DNA from 3 places in the Exiguobacterium acetylicum genome. Region 1 is predicted to be linked to each of the others. Evidence: riboswitches for the same ligand, from Rfam matches in the RefSeq annotation. Region 1 holds a riboswitch; each other region holds the start of a gene.

Evidence for each region. A riboswitch is a leader RNA that binds a small molecule or an ion and turns the genes downstream of it on or off. The one in region 1 is predicted to bind S-adenosylmethionine.
Region 2: another riboswitch for S-adenosylmethionine. It lies ahead of K7G97_RS12900 (methionine ABC transporter ATP-binding protein); the one in region 1 lies ahead of K7G97_RS14785 (methionine ABC transporter ATP-binding protein).
Region 3: another riboswitch for S-adenosylmethionine. It lies ahead of mtnK (S-methyl-5-thioribose kinase); the one in region 1 lies ahead of K7G97_RS14785 (methionine ABC transporter ATP-binding protein).

The regions. Positions count from the first base shown of each region.
Region 1 is NZ_CP082333.1:2,876,648-2,882,351, forward strand. It holds gene K7G97_RS14770 (M20 family metallopeptidase) at 1-413, opposite strand, end outside; gene K7G97_RS14775 (MetQ/NlpA family ABC transporter substrate-binding protein) at 436-1,254, opposite strand; gene K7G97_RS14780 (methionine ABC transporter permease) at 1,274-1,924, opposite strand; gene K7G97_RS14785 (methionine ABC transporter ATP-binding protein) at 1,914-2,942, opposite strand; SAM riboswitch class I at 3,029-3,132, opposite strand; SAM riboswitch class I at 3,382-3,483, shown strand; gene K7G97_RS14790 (alpha/beta hydrolase) at 3,551-4,309, shown strand; gene K7G97_RS14795 (thymidine kinase) at 4,384-4,998, opposite strand; gene K7G97_RS14800 (DedA family protein) at 5,182-5,704, shown strand, end outside.
Region 2 is NZ_CP082333.1:2,481,183-2,486,886, reverse strand. It holds gene K7G97_RS12920 (class I SAM-dependent methyltransferase) at 233-871, shown strand; gene K7G97_RS12915 (S-ribosylhomocysteine lyase) at 875-1,339, shown strand; gene K7G97_RS12910 (PLP-dependent cysteine synthase family protein) at 1,336-2,259, shown strand; gene K7G97_RS12905 (bifunctional cystathionine gamma-lyase/homocysteine desulfhydrase) at 2,252-3,418, shown strand; SAM riboswitch class I at 3,476-3,580, shown strand; gene K7G97_RS12900 (methionine ABC transporter ATP-binding protein) at 3,659-4,681, shown strand; gene K7G97_RS12895 (methionine ABC transporter permease) at 4,678-5,343, shown strand; gene K7G97_RS12890 (MetQ/NlpA family ABC transporter substrate-binding protein) at 5,376-5,704, shown strand, end outside.
Region 3 is NZ_CP082333.1:457,216-462,919, forward strand. It holds gene K7G97_RS02460 (arsinothricin resistance N-acetyltransferase ArsN1 family A) at 19-507, opposite strand; gene K7G97_RS02465 (1,2-dihydroxy-3-keto-5-methylthiopentene dioxygenase) at 632-1,168, opposite strand; gene K7G97_RS02470 (methylthioribulose 1-phosphate dehydratase) at 1,185-1,805, opposite strand; gene K7G97_RS02475 (2-hydroxy-3-keto-5-methylthiopentenyl-1-phosphate phosphatase) at 1,802-2,461, opposite strand; gene K7G97_RS02480 (2,3-diketo-5-methylthiopentyl-1-phosphate enolase) at 2,458-3,648, opposite strand; SAM riboswitch class I at 3,719-3,820, opposite strand; SAM riboswitch class I at 4,026-4,129, shown strand; gene mtnK (S-methyl-5-thioribose kinase) at 4,208-5,374, shown strand; gene mtnA (S-methyl-5-thioribose-1-phosphate isomerase) at 5,371-5,704, shown strand, end outside.

The sequences.
Region 1 (5,704 bases):
GGTCCCCCTTCCTCGGCCGGTGTTCCAAGGACAACGACACTCCCGCCGACATCATCGAGCACTTTACTGAGTGCGATCGCTGCCGCGACACTCGTCGTGCCGATGATGTTATGACCGCACGCGTGACCAATGCCTGGTAACGCATCGTATTCAGCAAGAAAGGCAATCGTCGCGCCTGGTCGGTCGCTCGATTTCTTCGCGAAGAACGCGGTATCGTGCCCCGCGACGCCGAGTTCTACCGTAAAACCTTCCGCCGTTAGACGCTCCGCATGGAGCCGCGAAGCAAAGAATTCCTCGTTCCCGATTTCCGGCGTTGCATGAATCCGGTGACTTGTCTCAAGATACGATTCCCGTTTTTGTTCGATGTCCTGTTCAATCGTCTCTACCCATGTCGTGCGTACTGGTGTCGTCATACTGTCCACTCTCCTTTTGAAATTATTCGCCGATATCGCTCAGTGGAACGAACGTCGGGATCGTACTGCCCTTGTATTCTTTTTTGATGAAGGCCGCGACATCTTTTTGTTGATACAGCGACGCGATCTTTTTCAGTTCTTTTTTGTTCTTGTCTTCCGTCCGTGTCGCGATGATATTGATGTATGGTTTTGCGGTCTCGTTCTCATGGACGATCGAGTCCTTGATCGGGTTAAAGCCGGCGTCAACGGCAATGCCATTGTTGATGATCGATGCGGCGACGTCCGGTAAGACGCGTGGCGTTTGCCCGGCGACGATCGGGACGATTTTCAGCTTCTTCGGATTCTCGACGATCTTATCGACCGAGCCGTTACCGTCGAAGTCGTCCGGTAGCTTGATTAGACCCGCTTCTTGCAGTAACAAGAGGGCGCGTCCCATGTTCGTCGCTTCGTTCGGAACGGCGATTTTTCCGCCAGTCGGAATGTCTTTGACGTCCTTGTATTTATCCGAGTAGATCCCCATCGGTGCGATGACGGTCGTCGCGATCGGCGATAGCTTCAAGTTATGTTCTTTCTTGAAAGCGTTGAAGTAGGAAATCGTCTGGAAGGCATTGGCGTCGATCTCGCCCTCAGCCAGTGCCATGTTCGGCTGGACATAATCGGAGAACTTGACGAGCTCGATTTTGATGCCCTCCTTCTCTGCTTTTTTCGCGACATAATCCCAAACTTGTGTGTCCGAACCGCTGACACCGAGCTTGATCGTCTTTTCGTCTTCTCCTGATGCTGCGCACCCGGCAAATAAAATCGTCGTGAGTGTTGCTCCAATTGCTACTGCTTTTTTCATGGCTGAATCGCTCCCTTGATTAATGTCTTCTAATTTTTCGTGCGACGATATTGCCAGTCGTCTGTAAGCCTTGGACTAAGATGACGAGAATTCCAACCGTGATGATCATGACTTTCGTATCGAATCGTTGATAACCATAGGTGATCGCTAAGTCACCAAGACCACCGCCTCCAATCGCACCTGCCATCGCCGACGCCCCGATCAAGCCGACCGTCGCGATCGTTAAGTTCAGGATGAGTGAACCGAGTGCTTCCGGTAGGAGGAAGCGGAAAATTGTTTGAAACGGTGTCGCGCCCATCGCTTCTGCTGCTTCAAGAACGCCTTTATCGACTTCGAGTAAAGAACTCTCGATCAGCCGCGCCATGTACGGTGCAGCGTAAAAGACGAGCGGGACGATGGCGGCTTCTGTTCCGATCGATGTCTGGACGATCAACCGTGTCAACGGGATGATCGCAACGAGTAAGATGATGAACGGAATCGAGCGAAAAATATTGACGATACTGTTGAAGAACGTGAACAGCGGGACATTTTCAAGCAATGCGCCTTTTCGCGTGACGACAAGCAGGATCCCGAGTGGTAAGCCGATCAAGGTTGAGAATAAGAGTGAGATGGAGACCATCGTCATCGTCTGTAAGAATGCTGTCCAAATATCACTGTAGTTAACTAGCATCAGCGAGCACCTCCTCAACCGTCACCTGTGCCTGATCGATGTAGTGTAACGCTCGCTTCACTTCAGCCGGCTCACCAATCAACTCGACGAGTAAGGTGCCGAACGGCGTATCCTGCAATTCTGTGATGCTCCCGTGCAAGATATTGACATCGACGTCAAAGCGTTTTGCGACTTGCGATAAGAGCGGTTGACCGGTATGGTGTCCGAGGAAATGAATCTTATAGATCGGATTCGCATTCCGGGACTCGATCAACTGGCGAATCGATGCTGGAATCTCGTCGTGCATGACGGAGCGGACGAAGTTTTTCGCTGTCTCAGTCTGCGGGTTTGAAAAGACGTCGAAGACCATTCCTGACTCGATCAACTTTCCAGCTTCGATGACGGCGACCCGGTCGCAAATTTCACGAATGACGCCCATCTCGTGGGTGATTAAGAGAATCGTGATCCCGTACTCGGCATTGATCCGTTTTAATAACTGGAGAATATGATGTGTCGTCTGGGGGTCGAGGGCTGACGTCGCTTCGTCACATAAGAGGACGGAAGGTTGCGTCGCGAGTGCCCGGGCGATACCAACGCGCTGTTTCTGCCCACCCGACAATTGATCCGGATAATGATCCGCCTTGTCCGCGAGATCGACGAATTCGAGTAACTCCGTTACCCGGCGGCGAATCTCGTCTTTCTTGACGCCTGCGAGAACGAGTGGTTTCGCGACATTCGTAAAGACCGTGTTCGCATTCAATAGATTGAAGTGCTGAAAGATCATCCCGATCCGTTGTTTTGCTTGGCGTAATTTTTTCGGAGACAGTTGCGTTAAATCTTCCCCATCGACCGTCACCGTTCCTGACGTCGGTCGTTCTAACAGATTGACACAGCGGAGCAGTGAACTTTTTCCGGCACCGCTAAAGCCGATGACACCAAAGATTTCGCCTTTTTCGATCGTCAGGTCGACACCGTCGAGCGCTGCGATCGCCTGATCTTTCGTGACGTACGTTTTTTTGACTTGATGAAATGCGATCATTCCGTTTTCCCCCTTCATTCAACAAAAAAGGTCCCTTCTTGAGAAACAAGAAGAGACCTGGATCCGCACAGTGGCAGAATCCACTCCACTCATCTCTCAGACATCTGTCTGATGGAATTGGCACAGTGCTCATAATGAGTCTGTTGCCGAGGTTTCGTAGGGCCAGTCCCTCCACCTCTCTGGATAAGTATTGCGGTATGAAATTCGTATGTGCGTTGTTGCGTTGTTGCTTATGTCGTAAAACTAATTTTTACATTACGGGTCGGAACTTTAAAAGTCAACCAACTTTGCAAAAATAATCCATTTGGCGCATATCGATGGATGAACAAGTTATGAATTAGCTTAATGAACGGATCATGATTCGTCAAGAACGATTTGACAAGTCATTTTCGAACGTGCTACCATCGTTTCAATGATTATTCCGACAATTCCAATATGATATTTATCAAGAGTGAACGAGAGACCTGGCTCTATGACTTCACGGCAACCTGCAATCTGTAAGGTGCTCCGACCAGCAAAGCGCGGCTTTGGATGATACGGTGAAAAACTCGTGGGCGTCCAAGCAGTGACGTCGACGAGTTTTTTTCATGAATGGAGGAAAAATAGTAATGATGAACTATCCTGTACTGACTGGTGCTGAAGCGTTTTATTTTCAAGGTGGACCGATCGGCATTCTAATCTGTCATGGTTTTAATGCGACACCGCAAAGTGTCCGAGACGTCGGTGAGGCATTCGCTGCTGAAGGTTTTACCGTCTATGCCCCGCGCTTACGTGGACATGGAACGAACGTCCGCGAGTTTGAACAATCGACTGCTCGATGTTGGAAGCAAAGCCTGCAAGACGGCTATGAACGTTTACAAGAAACATGCGATCAAGTCTTCGTCATCGGTCAATCGATGGGGGCGACGCTTGCACTGTCACTCGCCGCTGACGGCATTCCGTTCGCCGGCATCATTACGATTAATGCTGCCCTTTCCGTTCCATCCTATGAAGCACTCTCGTTCGACGACGGTCCACAGTATTTACCGGAAGGGGCACCGGACATCAAGCGGTCTGCTTTCGAAATCATCTATGACCTCGTTCCGAGCCGTTGTGCGTTCGAACTCGTTCGTCTGATGGACGAGACGAAAGGACGTCTTGGATCGATCCTTCTACCGACCTTGATTCTTTACTCGGCGACGGATCACGTCGTTCCGCCATCGAGCTCAGATTATCTGCATCAACATATCGGGACGAATGATAAACGCAGCTACTGTTTACTCAACTCGTATCACGTCGCGACACTCGATTATGATCAGGATTTGATCGTTCGTGAGACGATCCGCTTCATCGAACGCTCAAGCCGGTTCTCACAGGAAACGGGATAATAAAAAAAACAGCTATTCACTTAAAAGCGAATAGCTGCTACATCAAAGGACGACCGCGATCGGTTCGTCTTTTTTTAATTTTCTTGGTGCTGCACCGACTGGAGCGGCTTCGGTTTTCCAGGCACCTCATGGCAATGGCGGCATCGTGGCTCATACGATTCTGAAGCGCCTACTAGGATGATCGGATCATCGTAGTTCGCTGGTTTTCCATCAATCAACCGTTGTGTCCGGGAAGCCGGATCCCCACACGAAAGACAGATGGCTTGCAGCTTCGTCACGAATTCTGCGCGCGCCAGTAATTCCGGCATCTTGCCGAATGGCTCTGCCCGGAAATCTTGATCAAGACCTGCACAAATGACGCGTTTTCCGTCTTGTGCGAGTGCTTCGATGACTTGTACGATCTCATCATCAAAGAATTGAACTTCATCGATTCCGACGATTTGTGTTTCTTCTGCTACTGCTGCGTAGAGATCGCGACTCGTCGCCATCGGAATCGCCACGACGGAGTTGCCGATATGAGAGACGACATGCTCTTCATGGTACCGGTCGTCGATTGCCGGCTTGAATACTTGAACGGGCAGTTTGCCGTACTGCGCCCGTCTGACACGACGAATCAACTCTTCCGATTTCCCGGAAAACATACTGCCACAAATTACTTCGATCCAGCCGTACTGATTTATTACATGCATCATCGTCCGACACCGTCCTCTAAAAATAGTCACTTTAACGAGTATAGCCCGAAACGGTATCGAGAAAAAGGGTTGACTTCCGGAAATCAAAATTCATTTTTTCTTTACCTAGAATTTTTGTCCTTTCATTCCAACCGTCCCCTATTTCCTGTACACTGAAGAAGAAGACTCTCACGAAAGAAGGTGTCCCCGATTCATCATCTCTTACATGACATCCTGCACCAATATGGTGCCCTTGGTCTCTCCGTCCTTCTCGCAGGTGGTATCGTGGGATTGCCGGTTCCTGATGAGACCCTGCTCGTCCTGTCCGGTTTTTGGATGCATCAAGGCAATCTACCACTCGTCGGTACGATTCTCGCCGCTTACGCCGGCAGTTGTATCGGGATGACGATCAGCTATTTACTCGGATTAAAACTCGGTATGCCACTATTACACCGCGTCGGACCGAAAATGCGTATCTCAGAAAAACATATTCTTTCCGCTGAAGCCGGATTTCGTCGTTACGGAAAATCGGTCCTAATCATCGGTTACTACATACCTGGTCTCCGCCAACTCTCTGCCTTTTTTGCAGGTGTCTCGAAAATGCCGTTTCGCGTGTTTGCGAGTTATGCGTATACAGGTGCGTTGATTTGGATCAGCGTGTTCTTAGGCGCTGGCTACTTTGTCGGTCGTCATCTCTCGTTCCACAAAGTCGTGGACTATATCT
Region 2 (5,704 bases), 400 kb from region 1:
ACGCGGAAGAGCGAACAATTCCGAATGGAGCTGGGTTTTCCTTCGTAGCATTTCTAACCACATTATTCGTGTTGTCGGTTCGCCGGCAACGCCTTTTTTTTGTTTTCTGGAAGTTTTTCGAGCCGGTCGCTTGCCAGGATAGAATCTCCTTGCTACAATGCGAATAAGGAAAATTACTTTAATTCATATCCGATTACTCGGAATTAACTGGTGAGATGGAGGACGACAAGGCATGACAGTACGTTTTATGGATGTTTTCACAGAATGGGCATCGACGTATGACGAGACAGTGACCGGACACGATCCGGAGTATAAAGAGGTTTTTCGTCGATACGATGAGATTTTGGATACAGTAGCGGATAAAGCGCAGTCGCCGGTCATTGAATTCGGAGCAGGCACAGGGAACCTGACACAACGTCTTCTGGCACGTCACGACGCCGTACTCGCCGTCGAACCAAGTCCGGAGATGCGGGCAATCCTAACGGAAAAGATTCCGTCTCTTGAAGTACAGGATGGTCACTTCCTCTCGTTCGAAGCGAAGCAAGCACGCAGTTTTGTTTCGACGTATGCGTTTCATCATCTAACAGATGAGGAAAAGGGAGAAGCGATCGAACTGATGGCATCACATTTACCGGCAGACGGAAAAATCGTCTACGCGGATACGATGTTCGTCTCAGAAGAGGCACGCTTGCAAACGATTCGTGAAGCACGTGCTCAAGGGTTCGACGCGTTAGCGGAAGATCTCGAACGCGAGTTTTACCCATTGATTCCAGTTATGGAAGAATTGTTTACAGCACGGGGATTCACTGTTAAATTTATACAATACAATCACTTCGTCTGGCTCGTAGAAGCCGAGAAAATGGGGGAATAAATCATGGCACTTCAAAAAATGAACGTCGAAAGCTTTAACCTGGATCACACGAAAGTCAAAGCACCTTATATCCGCGTCGCGGGTTATAAAGAAGGTAAAGTTGACCAAGTCGTCAAATACGATATCCGTTTCACACAACCAAACGTTGAGCAAATGCCGATGCGTGCGATGCACACACTCGAGCACTTACTTGCTGAAAACATCCGCAACTACTCGGATGATGTCATCGATGTCTCGCCGATGGGATGCCAAACAGGTTTCTACATGGCGATGATGAACTTCGACTCGGTCGAAAAAATGAGCGAACTCGTTGAGAAGACGTTGAAAGACGTCCTCGCAGCAGAAGAGATTCCAGCGCAAAACGAAGTCCAATGTGGATTTGCGAGCGCACATGACCTCAAAGGAGCGAAGCACTATGCCGAGAAAATGCTTGCCGGTCGTGATGAATGGGACATCGTCTTCGGATGATCGCGAACAACGTCCGCGACCTCGTCGGAAACACACCACTCTACGAGATCACTTCATTCGATTTGCCTGCTGGTACGCGCATTTTGGCGAAGCTCGAATGGATGAACCCTGGGGGCAGCGTCAAAGACCGCCTTGGCATTCAACTCGTTGATGCAGCAATCGAAAACGGACACGTGACACCAGGCGGTACGATCATCGAGCCGACAGCCGGGAATACCGGCATCGGCTTGGCGCTCGCCGCTAAGAAATACGATCTCAAAGTCATCTGTGTCGTTCCGGAAAAATTCAGTCATGAAAAGCAGACGTTGATGCGGGCACTCGGCGCAACCGTCGTCAACACGCCGACTGAACTCGATATGCAAGGGGCCATCGACCGGGCAAAAGAACTCGGTCAGGAAATTCCGAACAGTTACGTTCCGTTACAATTCGAAAACGAAGAGAACCCAGTCACGTATCAGCGGACACTCGGTCCTGAGCTGATTGTGGACTTGCCGCACATCGACTGGTTCGTTGCCGGTTGTGGTTCAGGTGGTACGTTCGCCGGAACAGCGGACTTCTTAAAACAACGTCTCGGTACAAAAGCAGCAATCGTCGAACCGGAAGGCTCCGTCTTAAATGGTGGTCCAGCCGGTCCGCATAAGACAGAAGGTATCGGTACAGCGAAATGGCCAAGTCTCGTTCCGCGTGAACTCGTCGACGAGATTCATACGATTTCTGACCGCGATGCATTTGACGCGGTTCATACACTCGCCGCTCGCGAAGGATTACTCGTCGGTAGTTCAGCAGGTGCAGCGCTCGTTGCTGCGCTTGATATCGCGAAGCGTCACCCCGGCAGTACGATCGTCACCGTCTTCGCAGACAGTGCCGAACGCTACTTGAGCCAACAAATCTTTGAAAAGGTGGACGAAACTCATGCGTAAGAAGACAGCATTGATTCATGGAGGAACAGGTGTCGACCGGGCAACAGGAGCCGTCACACCGCCGATCTATCAAACAAGCACATACAAACAGGATAAAATCGGTCAACTCAAGGACGGATACGAATACTCACGGACAGCGAACCCAACACGGACGAGCATCGAACGATTGATTGCGGATCTCGAGGGCGGTGCACGTGGTTTTGCCTTCGGTTCTGGGATGGCAGCGATCCATGCCGTCTTCCACTTGCTTGAGTCTGGCGACCACATCGTCATGACAGATGACGTCTACGGTGGTACGTTCCGCTTGATGCAACGCGTCTTACCGAAGTTCAACATCGAAGTGACATTCGTCGATACGACGGACCTTGCAGCGACGGAAGCAGCGATCCAAGACAACACGAAGATCGTCTACGTCGAAACACCGACGAACCCGTTGTTGAAAGTTACGGACATCGCAGCCATCGCAACGATTGCCAAACGTCACGATCTTAAACTCGTCGTCGATAACACGTTCGCGACTCCATATCATCAACAACCACTCGCGCTCGGTGCAGACATCGTCTTGCACAGTGCGACGAAATACATCGGCGGACACTCAGACGTCGTCGCTGGACTTGTCGTCGTCAAAGATGATGCGCTCGGCGAAGAGCTTCACTTCATTCAAAACTCGACAGGCGGCGTGCTTGGACCGCAAGACAGCTTCTTGCTCGTCCGTGGTCTTCGTACACTCGGTATACGGATGGATGCGATCGAAGAGACAGCCCATGATCTCGTTGCGTTCCTGCAAGCGCAAGACATCGTCTCGAACATCTTCTACCCGGGACTTGCATCGCATCCTGGTCACGAGATTCAAGCGAAACAAGCGACTGGATTTGGTGGGATGATCAGCTTTGATGTCGGTTCAGCAGCGAACGCAGAAAAACTCGTCGAGGCGACACACTTCTTCACACTCGCTGAGAGTCTTGGTGCCGTCGAGAGTCTGATTTCCGTTCCTGCACGGATGACGCACGCGTCGATCCCAGCAGAACGTCGGGCAGAACTCGGTATCACGGACGGTCTCGTTCGGATTTCAGTTGGACTTGAAGACGCGGAAGATTTGAAAGAAGACTTAACACGTGCTTTCACGTTCCTCGAAAAAGTTTCTGAAAAAACTGTTTGACAACAAAAATAACCCCTGCTAATATTCAGAATATATTCTACAAACTTAATACCGAAACTCTTATCGAGAGTGGTGGAGGGACTGGCCCGATGAAACCCGGCAACCGCGGATCTAATCCGAAGTGGTGCTAATTCCAGCAGACAAAAGTCTGGGAGATGAGAGCAAATGGTTTTGTGTACTGGAAAGTGCGCGCGTTTGCTCTAAAACGCGCGCACTTTTTTTATTTTAGGAGGGACAGTTGTGATTCGTTTACAAGACGTAGGAAAGATTTATCGCTCAAAGCGCGGAGCGGTCGAAGCCGTCGCGAATGTCGATCTGACAATCGAGCGCGGTGAAATTTTTGGAATAATCGGTTATTCCGGAGCAGGGAAATCGACCTTGATCCGATTGCTGAATATGCTCGAGGCACCAACGAGTGGTTCGATCCAAATCGATGGTGTTGAAATGACATCACTCAAACCTAAGGAATTACGAGGCGTCCGCAAGAATGTCTCGATGGTCTTTCAGCACTTCAACTTACTATGGTCACGGACGGTTGAAGAGAACATCATGTTCCCACTCGAACTCGGTGGCTTCCCGAAAGCACACCGTAAGGAACGGGTTGCGGAACTGATCCAACTCGTTGGTTTGGATGGACGCGAAAAAGCCTATCCGTCGCAATTATCCGGTGGTCAAAAGCAACGTGTCGGTATCGCTCGGGCACTGGCATCGAACCCGGATGTTCTCTTATGTGACGAGGCAACGAGTGCACTCGATCCGAAGACGACGGACTCAATCCTTGAGTTACTCGTCGACATCAATGAAAAATTGAAACTGACGATCGTCTTGATCACACATGAGATGCACGTCATTCAAAAAATCTGTCACCGGGTCGCCGTCATGGAAGCCGGTAAAATCGTCGAGCAAGGACCGGTCGCAGAAGTCTTCCGTCATCCGAAGCAAGCGATGACGAAGGAGTTCGTCAAACAATTGACGTCGCCGTCGGAAAACGAGTTGACGTTCGCGAAACTACGCGAACGGTACCCAACCGGAAAAATCGTTCAGTTGACGTTCGTCGGATCTACAGCGGAAAGCCCGATCCTCGCGGAAGTCATGAAGGATTCGCCGGTCCTGTTCAATATCATCGGCGGAAACGTCGGTCAATCACAGGAAGGGGCACTCGGTACACTGTTCATTCAGTTGATCGGGGAAACAGAAGCAACACAAGCGGTCATCACGAAGCTTCAAGCCAGTGATGTTGAAGTGGAGGTGGATCACCGATGATTTCATTCTTTGACAACCTAGACTGGGACATGGTGTGGGAAGCGACAGGCAGTACCGTCTATATGACGGCAATCGCTGGTGTTTCGACATTCGTTCTCGGTTTGATCATTGGTTTGCTATTGTATGCGACAAACGAAGAGTTATTGTTCAAGAATCGGGCGTTTTATTCAGTGTTGAGCTTGATCGTCAACGTCTTCCGTTCGATTCCGTTCATCATCTTACTGATCTTATTGATTCCATTTACGACAGCGATCGTCGGTTCGTTCCTCGGACCAACGGCAGCATTACCGGCACTGATTTTCGGTGCTGCACCATTTTACGGTCGGATGGTTGAACTCGCGTTACGTGAAGTCGATAAAGGTGTCATCGAGGCAGCTGAATCGATGGGGGCGACGAAGTTCCAAATCATCTATAAAGTCTTAATCCCGGAAGCGTTGCCTGCCATCGTTTCTGGTATCACGGTCACACTCGTCTCACTTGTCGGTTATACGGCAATGGCCGGAGTAGTCGGCGGAGGTGGACTTGGGGACATGGCCTTCATCGAAGGATTCCAGCGTTCTCAAAACGATGTCATCGTCATTGCGACACTCTTAATCTTAGCGATCGTCTTCGTCATCCAAATCATTGGTGATTTGCTGATCCGTGCGATCGATAAACGTTAATTCAAAACTTAATCATATTGGAGGAATCATTCATGAAAGTTTGGAAAAAATTCGTAGGTACTGCCGCTGTATCCGTCTTAGCAATCAGCCTTGCTGCATGTGGCGAAAAATCATCAGGATCAGGTAGCGACGACAAAACACTTGTCATCGGTGCTTCAAACGTACCGCACGCTGAGATTCTTCAGCACGTTAAAAAAGAATATGAAGCAAAAGGTTACAAGCTTGAAATCAAGAAGTTCCAAGATTACGTACTTCCGAACAAAGCACTCGCAGCGAAAGAAATCGATGCGAACTACTTCCAGCACGTACCGTATCTTGAGCAACAAGAGAAAGAAAACAAATCGTATAAGTTCGCGAACGC
Region 3 (5,704 bases), 790 kb from region 1:
TCTGGCATTCAATGAATCCTATCGCAAGCGTTTCTCCATCGCCATGACGTCGACATATTCACCGTTCAACTGTCCTTGCTCCTTAAACGTTCCGACGATCCTGAATCCAGAGCGGATATAGAGTTTTTGTCCGATTTTATTGAATGGGAAGGTGAAGAGGATGAGTTTATGCATCTGATGATCACGGGCGTGTTGTTCAGCCGTTTCAAGCAAACGTGTGCCAATCCCTTGTCCACGATGAGTCCGGGTGATATAAACCGAAATCTCACCGACGGATGCGTAGACAGGACGCGGATTATACGGATCGAGGGAAATGAAGCCGAGGACACCTGTGTCATCTTCAGCGACATATCCGGCATATCGATCGGTGCGTTCTGCATACCACTGGGTCATGAAGGATAAGTCCTTTTGGTCGGTCTCAAGCGTTGCGATTCGATCTTCGATGCCTTCGTTATAGATGGCGAGAATCGCTGGTAAGTCGTGTTCCGTTACGGGACGAATATGCATGACGCTCACTTCCTCATCGCTTTTCCTTCATTATATCGGTTATGTGTCAATGTAGTGATATGTTTGTGCGATAAGAAAAGCGCTGATTTCCTTCTTATAAAGGAAATCAGCGCTTATATCGTTCTTAAGAGACCGTTGACGTCTCGTTTTCATAAATCGGAACCCAGCCGTCTGTCGTGACGAAGATTCGAACAGCAACGACTTTACGATCGTCTTGAAGCGTAAAGTAGTGGCGTGTGTTAACAGGAACGGAAATCAAATCACCAGGATTGAGTTCGATGTTATAGTAGCCGACTTCTTCGTCTTTGATCGCGAAGACGCCGTGACCGCTGACGATGAAACGTACTTCATCATCCGTATGGTGATGTTCTTTCTGGAAGTTGACGAGCAACTCATCCAGGTTCGGTGTCGTATCTGAAAGTGAGATGATATCAGCTGTCTGATACCCACGACGTTCTGATACGTCTTTGATTTCGGGAGCGAACGTATCGAGAATCGTTTGTTTGTCTGCATCCGTCAGTGTGAAGTTCTCAACGAGAGGCGCTGGAAGTTTCGAAACGTCCCATTGTTCGTAAAGAACGCCGCGTGACGCAAGGAAGTCAGCGACTTCCGTTTGATCCGTATACCGTGTGTTTGTTTCTTGGAATAAGACTGTTGCCATGAGATGATTCCTCCTTTTAATGAATGGATTGACGGCATGATTGCAACGTCAACGTGTAATTGAATAAAAACTCGAAGGCTTCGAGGTGTTTCTTTGCTTCAAAGGCGGTCGGTGCCCAGACCGTGATTCCGTGATTGCGAATCAGGACGGCACCACTGTCCGCTGTGACATGAGGTGCAAAAGCAGCGGCAAGCGTCGGGATGTCCGCATGATTCGGAATGATTGGCACCGTGACCGTCGCATCCTCTTCCCAGTGTCCGAGTGCCTTGATGATTTCTTGACCGGAAAAGGTGATACTGCCTTGATCGCCATAGAGTTCCGAAATCACATTGTTCGCAATCGTATGGACATGCAGGGAACAACCGGCGTCCGTTCGATTGAACACTTCGACATGGAGTAATGTCTCAGCGGAAGGACGCCCGGATTGCTCACCGATCAATTGACCGGTCGCATCGACATGAACGAAGTCGTCAGGAGTCGTCTGCCGTTTATCTTTTCCGCTTGCCGTCACAAGGAATTCAACCGGGACACCGGATGTCCGGATGGCGAGATTGCCACTCGTACCAGGGAACCAATCGCGCGCCGCAAGCTCTTGTTTGATGGCTCGTAATTCTTCATAGCGTCGCATGAATGTCATGTTGTCACCTCCGCTCGTGTTAAATCATGAACGATATCGTGGAACGTCTCAAACGGTGTATAGGCGATATCGTTCTCTTCACACAACGTGATCAGATAATCACGGGCATAGACACGATCCGCTTGTTTTGCGAGTTCGAAGTCCGTCACCGAGTCGCCGATGACGATGATGACGTCACCACCTTTACGTAGTGTCCGGGCAACGGACGTTTTACAACAGCCGCACCCGTTCGTACAATGGGCATCGCAGGCGTTTGGCCAATCGATATGGACGAATGGACCACTGAAATCAGCGACGTTACAGTAAATCTGTTCTTGGTCGAGGAAGGGCGCTAAGATCGGTTCGACGAAAAAGTCCATTCCACCGCTGACGATCGAAAAATCGATGCCTTGACGACGACTGTACTGCAGTAACTCCGAAAATCCGTCGCGAATGACCGCACGCTCCAACAAAAAGTCAAGATAGGCTGTTTTTCCGTCAGACGGCAGAAGTGAGAACATTTGCCCGACGCCACTCTGGATCGATAACGTCCGGTCGAGTACGCCGTGTTTCAACGGTTCGAAGTCACTCGCTGGCGCAAATGCCTGCATGAGTGCGATGATGTTATCCTGTGTCGTCACCGTCCCGTCGAAGTCACAAAGAATCCGTACGGTCATGACTTGATCCCCCAAGCGTCGAGGGCAATTCGTAATTCTTCATGACGCGATGCTGCCGTCGATAGGGATTCATTTGCGAGTGCCGCATCGAGTGCCTGACGGAAAGCAATGACGCCAGCCGCAGCACCTTGCGGATGACCATGTACGCCGCCACCGGCGTTGATGACGGAATCGATCCCGAAGTCCCGTACGAGTTGAGCGACGAGTCCAGGATGAATACCGGCTGAAGGAACCGGGAAGATCGATTTCGTCTGCCCGAGACGGGTCGCTTCGACCGCGATGCCACGAGCGACATCCTTTGGCAAAGCGACATTGCCGTAAGGAGACGGGAATAGCGTCAAGTCTGCTCCAGCAGCGCGCGGTAATGTGCCGAGTAAGACAGGAGCTGCGACTCCGTGATTCGGGCTAGCGATCAACGCACCGCTATATGCCGGATGATTGAAGATCGGAACGTTGATTTCCGGATCACTTGCCAGTTCGCGTAAGACGTCGAGTCCGTATGTGAAGGTATTCAGCAAGAAAGCAGTCGCTCCAGCATCAATCAATCGCTTGGCTTGATCCTTGAGCGTAAAGACGGGACCGCTGAGTGTGATCGCATATAACGCACGTTTACCGGTCCGTTGGAAGTGAGCATCGATGACCTCACGTCCGATCCGTGCCCGGTCAATCGTCGGTGTCAATGGATTGTCGTATAGGATCTCATCGTCTTTGACGAGATCGATCCCACCAGCGAGTTGTCCTTCGAGTTGATCACGAAGGAACGATAAATCGCGTCCGATGACTCCTTTGAAGATGCTCATTAATAATGGGCGATCTTCGACACCGATCAAGGAACGGACCCCTTCGATCCCGAACTTTGCACCTGGAAAGTCCGACGTAAATGTATCGGGTAGTAGCAATTCCGTTAATTTGATTTCACCGTCGAGTGAAAGTTTCCCGAAGACGGTCGTCAGAATCGCAGAAAAGTCGCGCGATACGTTATGTTCCGGGTAACGAATCGTGATATATCCTTTGCCATCGCGCTCTTCGGTATGTACGACTTCCCCTTTGAACGAGGCGAGTTGTTGTTGTTCGAGATGATTCAGTTCCGTCCAAGAACCGACTGTCAGACCAAGCGCGAGTTGTTCAGCGCGTTGCTCGAGTCGATCACGGGCAGTCAATTGATAAGTAGCAGTGATATAAGCCATGTCTTTCCTCCTTCAACAAAAAAATGGTCTCTCGTCAGCGACAAGAGACCATGAATGATTCGAACGTGGACTCTTATCTGTCAGCTTAGTAGCTGCAAGAATTAGCACCGTGCCAAAAGGTCGGTTGCTGCGACATCGTAGGGCTTGTCCCTCCGTCTGCTCTTGATAAGAATTGGATGAAATTGTGAAATCTAATTGCAATTTTTACATGAGAATCGTGACTTGTCAAACTATTTTTAGAAAATTTATTTTTTTGAAAATACTCTTTCTATAGATGACTTAAAAATGATGTCCGTTTCTGCTTGATTTCGATTTGACAGCGAGGAAGTTGATTGCGTAAGATTCAAATCAATATCACACACGACAACTACATACGACTCTTATCGCGAGTTGGCAGAGGGAATTGGCCCGATGACGCCGCAGCAACCGACCACTAGGCACGGTGCTACATCCAACAGACGTTTCGTCTGAGAGATAAGAGGACGCAGTGACTTTTCTGCGCCTCTTTTCGATGACGAAAAGAGGCGCTTTTTCGTGTATCACATAGGGGGAAACTGAGATGACATATAAAGCATTCACGGAACAGGACGCGATTGATCGTGTTCGGACATTAGGACTGATCGGCGATGGAGCCGTCGAAGCAGAAGAGATTGGCGACGGGAACCTCAACCTCGTCTTTCGGATTCGAGAAGGCGAACATCGCTTGATTTTAAAACAAGCATTACCATATGCGAAGGTCGTCGGGGAGAGCTGGCCGTTATCGCTCGAACGAGCGTGGATCGAGCAATCCGCACTCCGTGAATTCGCACGGCATGCCGTACCGTTCGTGCCACGTGTTTTTCATGCTAGTCATGAAGAGGCGTATACGGTCATGGAAGATCTTTCACATCTGACGATCGTTCGAAGCGGTTTACTCGCAGGTGAACAGTATCCGTTGCTTGCGGAACATATCGGTTCTTATCTCGCTCGGACGTTATTCCATACATCGGACTTTGCGCTTGGTCCGGTTGAAAAGAAACGTGTCGCCCGAACGTACTACAATCCAGACTTGTGCGACATCACGGAAAAATTAATCTTCACGGATCCGTTTCATGACGCGGAGACGAACGAGATTGAAACCGGACTCGAAGAAGAGGTGGCACGTCTATGGGCAGACGATGAGTTGAAACGCGAAGTCGCAAAACTTGAAGCGCTCTTCATCACGAAAGGAGATGCATTGCTGCACGGCGATCTACATACAGGAAGCATCTTCGCCTCGGCGACGGAAACGAAAGTCATCGACCCTGAATTCGCCTTTTATGGTCCATTCGGATTCGATGTCGGGCAGTTCATTGCGCATCTATTCTTCGCGGCATATCCGGATTACCCTACACGACGTGACGCCCGAATCAAGGATATCGATACGTTCTGGCTGACGTTCGCTTCAACGTTCCGTGCATTATGGGAACGGGAAGCCGTCGAACCATTCCAGGCATCAGGACTCGTCGATGATGTACTGAGCACGATCTTGCAGGATGCCCTTGGCTTTGCCGGTTGCGAATTGATTCGGCGGACGATTGGTCTTGCACCGGTCGCTGATTTAGAATCAATCGATTCAACGACGGAACGCTTAGAGCGGAAACGTCACGCGCTCCGTCTAGGAACAGCGTTAATCAAACGCCGTACAGAATGCCGGACATTCGATGATTTACGAAACTTTGACGTAACGGAGGAACTCAGCCGATGACTACATTCGTTCAAAGTATCCGTTACGAAGATCGTGTCTTGACGATTCTCGATCAGACACGTCTACCGCAAGAAGAGCACTATGAAGTCATTGCTGATCTTGCGCAAGCGGTTGAGGCGATTAAACAACTGCGCGTTCGGGGCGCACCTGCGATCAGCTTATTCGGGGGATTCGTACTCGTTCAAGAAGCGTACCGGTTTGAAGCGGCGCTTCCGGTCTACAAGCAAGTCTTGCTTGAGACATCGGCGACGTTACTCGCGACACGACCGACGGCCGTCAACTTGCGAAATGTCCTCAATCAATTGAATCCAATCATTCAAGACGGGACGT